DNA from 3 places in the Kocuria salina genome. Region 2 is predicted to be linked to each of the others. Evidence: riboswitches for the same ligand, from Rfam matches in the RefSeq annotation. Region 2 holds a riboswitch; each other region holds the start of a gene.
What was found. A riboswitch is a leader RNA that binds a small molecule or an ion and turns the genes downstream of it on or off. The one in region 2 is predicted to bind S-adenosylmethionine.

Region 1 (3,260 bases), on a different contig from region 2:
CAGCGGCCCGGGGGAGCCGTAGGACGTGGTGACGAACAGCTGCGGGCGCCCGGTCACGGCGGTCAGGCCCGTGTAGGCGTCCCACACGGACGAGGCGAGCTGCTCGCCGGGGACGTCCTGGTCCGCCACGAGGGCCGGCTCCTCCAGCTGCACCCAGTCCGCGCCGGCGGCGGCGAGCTCCTGGAGCAGCCGCGCGTACACGGGCAGCAGCTCGGGGAGCCGCTGCAGCGGGTCGAAGCCCGCGGGGGCGTCGTCGTCGGCCTTGGCGAGGAGGAGGAAGGACACCGGGCCCACGAGGACCGGGCGGACGGTGAAGCCGTGCGCGGCGGCGCGGCGGACGTCGGCCACGAGCCGGTCGGCGGTGGCGCGGAGCGGGGTCTCCGGGCCGATCTCGGGCACGAGGTAGTGGTAGTTGGTGTCGAACCACTTGGTCAGCTCGAGGGGAGCGCGCCCGGCGTCGCCGCGGGCCAGCACGAAGCTCGCGTCGAGGCCGAGCCGGCCCTCGGCGTCGGCGAGGTCGGCGAAGCGGGCCGGCACCGCCCCGAGGGCCACGGTGGTGTCCAGGACCTGGTCGTAGAGGGGGAACGCCGCGGGCAGGGACGAGTCCCGGGCGCCGAGGCCCAGCTCCACGAGCCGGCGGTGGGTCGCCAGCTGCAGGTCGGCGGCCGCCGACTCGAGCTCCTCGCGGGTCGAGCGCCCGGCCCAGTAGTCCTCCAGGGCCTTCTTAAGCTCGCGGCGGCGGCCGATCCGGGGGTAGCCGGTGATGGTGGCGGCGGGGAACGGGACAGTGGTCATGGTGGTCTCCTGAAGAGGTGTCGAGGGGTCGTGCGGAACGGTGGGTGGGCGCGTGCTCAGGCGGGGAGCAGGAGGTCCTCGAGCGCGACGGGCACGTGCGGGACGCGCGGGAGGTCCACGTGCTCCAGCAGGTCGAGCGCGGCCCGGTGCTCGTTGAAGGTGTAGAGGTGCAGCCCGGGGGCGCCGGCGTCCAGGGCGGCGCGGGCCAGCCGCGCCGCGAAGGCCACGCCGGCGCGGTGCCGCTCGGCAGGACCGGGCGCGTCCTCCAGCGCGGCGGCCAGGCCCGGGTGGGGCGCCAGGCCCGCCAGCCGGCACAGCGTCCGGAGCCGCCGCGGGTCGGTGACCGGCATGATCCCCGGGACGATCGGGATCGTCACCCCGGCCGCCCGCGCCGCCGCGACCAGGCGCTCGTAGCGCTGCGGGCGGAAGTAGACCTGCGTGATCGCGAAGTCCGCCCCGGAGCGCTGCTTGGCCAGCAGCACCTCGACGTCGTGCCGGAAGGACGGCGACTCCGGGTGCCGGGTCGGGTAGGCGGCCACGCCCACGGCGAGCCGGCCGGCCGCCAGGGCCGCGGTGTGGCGCTGCTCGACCTCGCGCACGAGCTCCACGAGCTCGCCGGCGTGCCGCAGCTCGCCCGGCTCGGCCCCCGGGTCGAGGTCGCCGCGCAGGGCCAGGACGCCCCGGACGCCGCGGCGGACCAGTGCGGCCACGGTCTGCTCCAGCTCGGCCCGGGTGCTGCCGACGCACGTCAGGTGGGCCAGGGGCCGCAGGCTCGTGCGCGCCAGGAGGTGGTCGAGCAGGGCGAGCGAGCTGTCCCGGCGCTGCTCGTCCCCGCTGTACGTCACCGAGACGTGGTCGGGACGGGTGGGCTCGAGCTCCTCGATGGTCCGCAGCAGCGTGTCGGCGCTCGCCGCGCTGCGCGGCGGATAGAGCTCGTAGGACAGGGACGGCGGCGCCGGCCGGGCGGTCGGGCGTGGTGTCACGTTCTTCCTCCAAGGGTCACCCCGAGGGAGGGCAGCAGCCGTCCCGGAGTGGACCCGGGAGGCTGCGACAGCTCCATCGGTCCTGGCGGGAGCACCGTTCCGCGCACCCCGTGGCGGGGGCGCGGATGGTTGCTGCGGCGTCGACGAGCCAGGTCTCTCGGCCGCTCTGGATAGATGCAGGACCCATTCCAGCGGCTGCCCCGCCGCGCTGCCAAGTGCGGGCGCCCAGAAGACGCCGGTGCGCCGACTGTGACGACCGCGGCGTCACAGGACGCAACACGGACGCGCGACGACGCACCGGCGGCGAGGCCCATGAGGAGCGCAGGTCCGGGGCCGTCACGATCCGGTCTCGGGTCTTGCCGGGCCGGGGCGGGCGGCCTAGTCTTTGACAACCAACAGGTTGATCAAGGAATCAGTTGACGAACACCGTGGATCCCGGCGACGACGAGCTCGACAGGGCCTTCCTGGCCCTGGCCGACCCGGTCCGCCGCCGCATCGTCGCCCGGCTCAGCCGCGGCCCGGCCACGGTCACCGAACTGGCGGAACCCTTCGCGATCTCCCTCCAGGCGGTCTCGAAGCACATCCAGGTCCTCGAGCAGGCGCAGCTCGTCACGCGCACCCGTGACGCTCAGCGCCGGCCCGTCCACCTGGACCCCGCACGGCTCGAGGCGCTCACCGCGTGGATCGACCGGTACCGGCTGGTCCGGGAGGAGCAGTTCCGCCGCCTCGACGCCGTGCTCGACACCCGAGCCGCGGACCGCGGCGAGCACACCCAGGACTGAACCATGGGACACGCCCTGCACCTGACCGTCCCCGACGGCCTGCCCTTCATCGACTTCGAGCGCGAGTTCGACCACCCCGTGGCCGACGTCTTCCGCGCCCACGCCGACCCCGAGCTGTTCCGGCAGTGGATCGGGCCGCGCGGGCTGCGGACCCGGATCGACGGCTTCGAGTTCCGCCCCGGCGGCGCCTACCGGTTCGTCCAGCGCGGCGAGGACAGCACCGAGGAGTACGCCTTCCGCGGCGTCTTCCACACGGTGCGCGAGAACGAGCTCGTGGTCCAGACCTTCGAGTACGAGGGCTGGCCCGACGCCGTGGACCTGGAGTACCTGCATTTCGAGGACCTGGGCGACGGCCGGTGCCGGCTGCGCGGGCACACCGTCCACGCGTCCCAGGAGGCCCGCGACGGGATGGTCGGATCCGGCATGGAGAAGGGCGTGGCCGAGGGCTACGAGCGGCTCGAGGAGCTGCTGGGCGGGCGGACCGCGCAGGGCGGGGCCTGACCGTGGACTGGACGCTCGAGGTGGTGCTGGTGCCGGTGCGCGACGTCGACCGGGCCGTGGAGTTCTACCGGGACCAGGTCGGCTTCCACCTCGACCACCACACCACCACCGAGCAGATGGACATCGCCCAGCTGACCCCGCCCGGGTCCGGCTGCTCGATCGTGGTGGGCAACCTCCCCGCCCACCGGGAGATGGCCCC
Region 2 (3,260 bases):
CAGGGGATCGGGCCCTTCCTCGGCAACGTGGTGATGGGCCTCGTCTTCGCGGAGCTCTACCGGCGCACCGGCCGGGTGATGCCCCTCGTCGTCGCGCACTTCCTGCTGGACGCCGTCGGCTTCCTCGGGGCAGCCCGGCTGCTGGGCTGAGACCCGCCCCGCGGGGCGCGGCCCAGCCGCCGGGCACTGCGGGCCCGGTCGCGGACCAGGCCGGCCTCAGATGGTGACGGCGCCGTCCGGGGTGCTGAACGAGACGGAGAGCACCCCGGGGGTGCCGTCCGGATAGCGCCAGTCGACCTCGAGGTCCTCGAGCGCGGTCTCGACGGGGGCGCCCAGCCACTCGGCGACCCGTTCCGGGGCACCGGCGATGGTCATCCCCGCGAGCCCGACGTCCGTGATCCGCGCCTGGGACGGGTGCATCTCCGGGGCGGAGTCGAAGTGGATCATGAACGGCAGCTGCGGATCGGCGATCAGGCCCTTGACGCCGATCTGGTGCCACTCCAGGCACCGGCCGTCCGGGAACACCCGGTGGCCGGGCACGGAGCGGCGCCCCAGGCGCTGCTCGAAGGGGGCGAGGTCCTCGACCTCCACGACCCAGCCCAGCCAGCCGCCGCCGGCGGCGGACCGGGCCCGCACGGCCTGCCCGAAGGGGGCCTTCTCCGCCGCCGGGTGCTGGAGGACCTCGACGACCTCCACGTACTGGTGGTTCGTGAGCGGCAGGATCATGTTGCGGGTGCCGAAACGGGGGTGCACCCCGCCCTTGACCGGTTCGATCCCGAGCTGGTCGGCGATGCGCTCGGTGGTGGTCTCCAGGCCCTCCGGGCGGCAGGCGTAGGACACGTGGTCGACTCTCATGGGCACATCGTGGCACCCTGTGAGTTTCGTCTCCAAATCGGTCCGCGACGCGCCGGGCACCGTGCGGGCGACACCCCCGGGCGGGGCGTCACGCCCGGCCCCGGCTTGACGCCGTGCGGGCCTGATCCGGAGAATGCTGTCCAGGTCATGAGCGCCAGCGTCCAAGCCCCAGCTAGCTGGCCGGCAACCCTCCACCGCGGTGGGGTGCCCTGGGTGAAGACCAGGCTCCTCGCGACCGGCGAGCGAGCAAGCGCGGGTCCCCGGCGCCCGGCCGTTCCCGGCCGCACCGCCTCGGCCGGGACGGGACCCCTGAGATCCACAAGGAGTCCCACGGCATGTCCGATCTCCCCGCCTCCAGCACCGACGCCTCCGCCGCCCGCACCGACGTGGCCGCGGCCGAGCGCCCCACCCCCGAGAACCCCGGGGGCTGGGCCTTCGAGACCCGGCAGATCCACGCGGGGCAGAGCCCCGACCCGGTCACCGGCTCGCGCGCCCTGCCGATCCACCAGACCACGTCCTTCGTCTTCCCCGACGCCCAGGCCGCCGCCGACCGCTTCGCGCTCGCCGAGCTCGGCCCGATCTACACGCGGATCGGCAACCCGACCACGGAGGTCGTGGAGAACCGGATCGCCGCCCTGGAGGGCGGCGTGGGCGCCCTCATGCTCAGCGCGGGGCAGTCGGCGACGACGTTCGCCGTGCTCAACGTCGCCGGCGCGGGAGACCACCTCGTGGCCAGCCCCAGCCTGTACGGCGGGACCTACAACCTCTTCAAGTTCACGCTGCCCAAGCTCGGCATCGAGACCACCTTCGTCTCCGACCCCGACGACCCCGAGGCGTGGCGGCAGGCGGTCCGGCCGAACACGAAGGCCTTCTTCGCCGAGACGATCCCGAACCCGCGCAACGACGTCCTCGACATCGAGACGGTCTCCGGGATCGCCCACGACCACGAGGTCCCGCTCATCGTGGACAACACCGTGGCGACCCCCTACCTCGTCCAGCCCCTGCGCTGGGGCGCGGACGTCGTGGTGCACTCGGCCACCAAGTTCCTCGGCGGGCACGGCACGGCCATCGGCGGCGTGATCGTGGACTCCGGGGCCTTCGACTACGGCCGCTACCCGGACCGCTTCCCCGGCTTCAACCAGCCGGACGAGTCCTACGGCGGCCTCGTCTACGCCGAGGCCCTGGGCGCGGAGGGGCCCTTCGGCGTCAACCTGTCCTACATCCTCAAGGCCAGGGTGCAGCTGCTGCGCGACCTCGGCTCGGCGATCTCCCCGTTCAACGCGTTCCTCATCGAGCAGGGCATCGAGACGCTGTCCCTGCGGATGGAGCGGCACGTGGCCAACGCCGGGACGGTGGCCCGCTGGCTCGAGGCCCGCGAGGACGTGCGCTCGGTGTCCTGGGCCGGGCTGGAGTCCTCCCCGTGGCACGAGCGGGCGCAGAAGTACGCGCCCCGGGGCGCCGGGTCGATCCTGGGCTTCGTCCTCGACGGCGGCCGGGAGGCCGGGGCCGCCTTCGTGGACGCCCTGACCCTGCACTCGAACGTCGCCAACATCGGCGACGTGCGCTCCCTCGTGATCCACCCCGCGTCCACCACGCACAGCCAGCTCCTGCCCGAGGAGCAGCTGGCCGCCGGCGTGGAGCCCGGCTTCGTGCGCCTGTCCGTGGGCCTGGAGCACATCGACGACATCCTGGCGGACCTGGAGCAGGGCTTCGCCGCGGCCGCGGCCGCGCAGGGAGGACAGGAGTGACCGTGACGGTCGTGAGGGGCTCCGGCGCCGGGACCGCCGTCCGCGAGGACGGCGTGCCGCGGGTCGCCGGGATCGGCGAGCTCGAGCTCGAGTCGGGCTTCCGGCTGCCCGACGTCCGGATCGCCTACGAGACGTGGGGGACGCTCGCCCCGGACGCCTCCAACGCGGTGCTCGTCGAGCACGCCCTCACCGGGGACACCCACGTGGCGGCCGGCCGGGCCCGCCCCGGCGCCCCCGAGGCCGAGCGGCGCGCCGCCGAGAGCGGCGGCTGGTGGGAGGGCCTGATCGGCCCCGGCGCCGCCATCGACACGGACCGGTGGTTCGTGGTCTGCACCAACATCGTGGGCGGCTGCTACGGGTCCACGGGCCCGGCGACCCCCGCGCCGCCGAGCGTGGACCCCGAGGGCCGCCCCTGGGGCTCCCGCTTCCCGCTCATCACCGTCCGGGACTCCGTGCACGCCGAGGCGGCGCTGGCCGACGCCCTCGGCATCGACGCCTGGCGCCTGGTCATCGGCGGCTCCATGGGCGGGGCCCGCGCCCTGGAGTGGGCCGTGACCTACCCGGACCGCGTCCGGGCGTGCGCGGTGGTCGCCGCGTGCGCCCAGTCCAGCGCCGAGCAGCTCGCGTGGGGCCAGGCGCAGAACCTCGCGATCCGCC
Region 3 (3,260 bases), on a different contig from region 2:
GGCGTCCTCGTCGACGACGCCCAGCTGCAGCCACACCGCGGCGGCGCCCACGGCGATGGCCTGGTCCACCACCGCGCCGACGCGGCGGGAGTTCACGAAGCAGTCCACCACGTCGATCGGCCCCGGGACCTCGGCGAGCGTGCGGTGGCCGGGCTCGCCGTGCACTGGCTCGCCCTTCGGGTTGACCGGGACGATCGTCATGCCGAGGTCGTCCCGGATCCGCTTCGCCACCGAGTGCGCCGGACGGGCCGTGTTGCCGGTCAGCCCCACCACGGCCCACCGGCCGGGCCGTGTCATGAGGCGGTCGATGACGGCGGGGTCGTTGCGGCTCATGCCCCCAGCCTGGCACGGAACCCGTTCCCCCTCCTTCTTCCTCCGCGGGATTGCACGTGTCGGCGACCTCGCGGAGGGGGGAGGGTCAGGAGAAGAGCGGCAGGAGGTCCGCGTGCGCGCCCAGCTCCGCACGCTCCTGGGCGGTCAGCTCCGCCCGGCCGGTTCCCACGCGGGCGAAGTGCTCGTCGCTCCAGTGCTCGAGCGGTTCCCGCTCCCACAGGTCGGTGAGGACCCGGCGGACCTCGGCGAGCCCGTCCACGGCGGGACCCGGGGAGCCGTCCAGGTGCTGGATCAGGTCCAGGTGGTGGACCGTGGCCTCCACCGCGAGGGTGCTCAGCAGGTCCTCGACGCGCAGCACGTGCCCCTGGGTGCGGACCGCGCCGTCGCCGCAGTGCTGCGCGGCGTGCACGAGCGCCCGGGTGGTCTCGCGGTGGAGGGCGCGCACCGGCTCCCAGTCCAGGACCATGGACGCGGCCACGCGGGTGTGGCGCCGGGCCTCGGCGGCCCCCGCGGGATCGCCGCCCCAGTCGGTCCAGTAGGTCGCGGCGTCCCGGTCGGGGCGGGCGGTGGTGGGCGTGTGCAGCGCGACCAGCCCCCGCAGGGCGTCCATCGCGCAGTGGTGGGTGAGGTCCCGGACCGACCACCCCGGGCAGCCAGTGGCGGCCCAGGAGTCGTCGTCGCCGAGCCCGTCGAGGACCGCGCCGAACGCCGCGCAGGCGTCGCGTACCAGGTCCGCCCGGGCCGGGCTTCTGCGGCTCGTCATGGGTCCATGGTGGGGCACGGAGGGCTCCCGTGCCAGCGATGTGTCGCGATCACCACGGATGCGACGGATTTGCCAGGGAACACGCCGAGGACGTTCAATTGGTGGTGTAACCATCCGGAGCGGCTGAGAGACCTGGCTCGTCGACGTCGCAGCAACCGGCACGGATCCGTCTGATCCTCCGTGCGAGGTGCTAATGCCAGGACCGATGGAGTTGATCATGAGCACTTCCCTGCTGGGCTCTGCGCCGGCCACCGCACCGGGCACCGCGAAGCGCGCCTTCTCCGTGGCCTTCGAGCACGTCGGCAAAGCCTTCCCGTCCGGCCGCGAGACCCACCACGTCCTGCAGGACGTCGACGTCACGGCCCGGCCCGGCGAGGTCCTGGCGGTCCTGGGGCCCTCGGGGTGCGGCAAGTCCACGCTGCTGCGGGCCGCGGCGGGGCTCGACACCGCCTCGGCCGGACGGGTGCTCATCGACGGCACCCCCGTGTCCGGCATCGACCCGCGCTGCGCGGTCGCCTTCCAGGAGCCCCGCCTGCTGCCGTGGCGCTCGGTGCGCGAGAACGTCCGCCTGGGCCTGCCCCGCGGACTCCCCCGGGACGAGGGGGACGCCGTGATCGACGACCTGCTGCGCCTGGTGGGGCTCACCGCGCACGCCGGCCACCGTCCCCGCGCGGTCTCCGGCGGCATGGCCCAGCGCGCGTCCCTGGCCCGGGCCCTGGCCCGCAATCCCGGGGTCCTGCTGCTCGACGAGCCCTTCGGCGCGCTCGACGCCCTGACCCGCCTGAAGATGCAGGACCTGCTGCTCACGATCCACGCGGCCCAGCCCACCACCGTCCTGCTCGTCACCCACGACGTCGACGAGGCGCTGCAGCTCGCGGACCGGATCGTGGTCCTGGGCCGGACCGGGCCCACCGCCCCGGCCTCGATCAGCACGATCCTCGCCGTCCCCGGCGAGCGCCCCCGGGACCGGGCCTCCGAGGTCCTCGCCGAGCTGCGCGTGCAGCTCCTCGGCCACCTCGGCGTCGACACCCACCACCCCGCGACCCGCTGACGCGGCCCACCCCCACCCCGACTCCCCTCCCCGGACCAGCGGCGGCACCCGCCCGCGCCGCCCGGCACCGTCCGTCCACCACGAAAGGCTCCGCCATGCCCCTGCCCCAGCGCTCCGTCCGCACCGTCCCCGCACTCGCCGCCGTCCTGGCCCTCGGCCTGACCGGGTGCATGGCCGGTGAGGGCTCCGGTGAGCCGCCCGCGGAGGCCGCCGGGGACGGCACCGTCCGCGTTGACTGGGCCACCTACAACCCGCTCTCCGTGGTGATCAAGGAGAAGGGCTGGCTCGAGACCGCGTTCGCCGAGGAGGGCATCGAGGTGGAGTGGGTGCAGTCCGCCGGGTCGAACAAGGCCAACGAGGCGCTGCGTGCGGAGGCGGTGGACATCGGCTCCACCGCGGGCTCCGCGGCGCTGCTGGCCCGCAGCAACGGCACCCCGATCCGGGTGATCGACCTCTACTCGCAGCCGGAGTGGTCCGCCCTGGTCACCACCGCCGGCAGCGAGGTGCAGGAGGTCGCGGACCTCGAGGGCCGCACCGTGGCCGCGACCAAGGGCACCGACCCGTACTTCTTCCTGCTCCAGGCCCTCGACGAGGCCGGTGTGGACGCCGGGGACGTCACGATCCAGAACCTGCAGCACGCCGACGGCCGCGCCGCCCTGGAGAACGGCCAGGTGGACGCCTGGTCCGGGCTCGACCCGATCATGGCCGCCGCGGAGGAGAACGGCGCGGAGCTGTTCTACCGCAACGTCGACTTCAACACCTACGGCTTCCTCAACGCCCACGAGAGCTTCCTCGAGGAGCAGCCCGAGGCCGCCCAGACCGTGGTGGACGTCTACGCCTACGCCCGGCAGTGGGCGCAGGAGAACACGGAGGAGACCGCGCAGCTGCTCGCCGAGGCGGCCGGGATCGAGCTGTCCGTGGCCGAGAAGGTGCTCGAGCGCACCAACCTGGACATCGACCACGTGCCGGGCGATGAGCAGCTGGCGGTCCTCGAGAAGGTCGGGCCGATCTTCGTGGAGTCCGACGACGTGGCCGGCCAGGAGCAGATCGACGAGGCGCTCGGGAGCATCGTGGAGAGCTCCTACGCCGAGAACGCCGACGCCTCCCGCGCGG

Region 1: another riboswitch for S-adenosylmethionine. It lies ahead of E7Z53_RS05155 (methylenetetrahydrofolate reductase); the one in region 2 lies ahead of E7Z53_RS15350 (bifunctional o-acetylhomoserine/o-acetylserine sulfhydrylase).
Region 3: another riboswitch for S-adenosylmethionine. It lies ahead of E7Z53_RS05465 (ABC transporter ATP-binding protein); the one in region 2 lies ahead of E7Z53_RS15350 (bifunctional o-acetylhomoserine/o-acetylserine sulfhydrylase).

What each region holds. Positions count from the first base shown of each region.
Region 1 is NZ_SSSF01000002.1:227,188-230,447, forward strand. Features, by position in the region: gene metE (5-methyltetrahydropteroyltriglutamate--homocysteine S-methyltransferase) at 1-795, opposite strand, end outside; gene E7Z53_RS05155 (methylenetetrahydrofolate reductase) at 852-1,778, opposite strand; SAM riboswitch class I at 1,849-1,955, opposite strand; gene E7Z53_RS05160 (ArsR/SmtB family transcription factor) at 2,207-2,560, shown strand; gene E7Z53_RS05165 (SRPBCC family protein) at 2,564-3,061, shown strand; gene E7Z53_RS05170 (VOC family protein) at 3,064-3,260, shown strand, end outside.
Region 2 is NZ_SSSF01000008.1:128,701-131,960, forward strand. Features, by position in the region: gene E7Z53_RS15340 (CPBP family intramembrane glutamic endopeptidase) at 1-150, shown strand, start outside; gene E7Z53_RS15345 (VOC family protein) at 217-855, opposite strand; SAM riboswitch class IV at 999-1,114, shown strand; gene E7Z53_RS15350 (bifunctional o-acetylhomoserine/o-acetylserine sulfhydrylase) at 1,191-2,603, shown strand; gene metX (homoserine O-acetyltransferase MetX) at 2,600-3,260, shown strand, end outside.
Region 3 is NZ_SSSF01000002.1:291,871-295,130, reverse strand. Features, by position in the region: gene E7Z53_RS05475 (CoA-binding protein) at 1-333, opposite strand, end outside; gene E7Z53_RS05470 (maleylpyruvate isomerase N-terminal domain-containing protein) at 419-1,096, opposite strand; SAM riboswitch class I at 1,204-1,308, shown strand; gene E7Z53_RS05465 (ABC transporter ATP-binding protein) at 1,314-2,147, shown strand; gene E7Z53_RS05460 (aliphatic sulfonate ABC transporter substrate-binding protein) at 2,243-3,260, shown strand, end outside.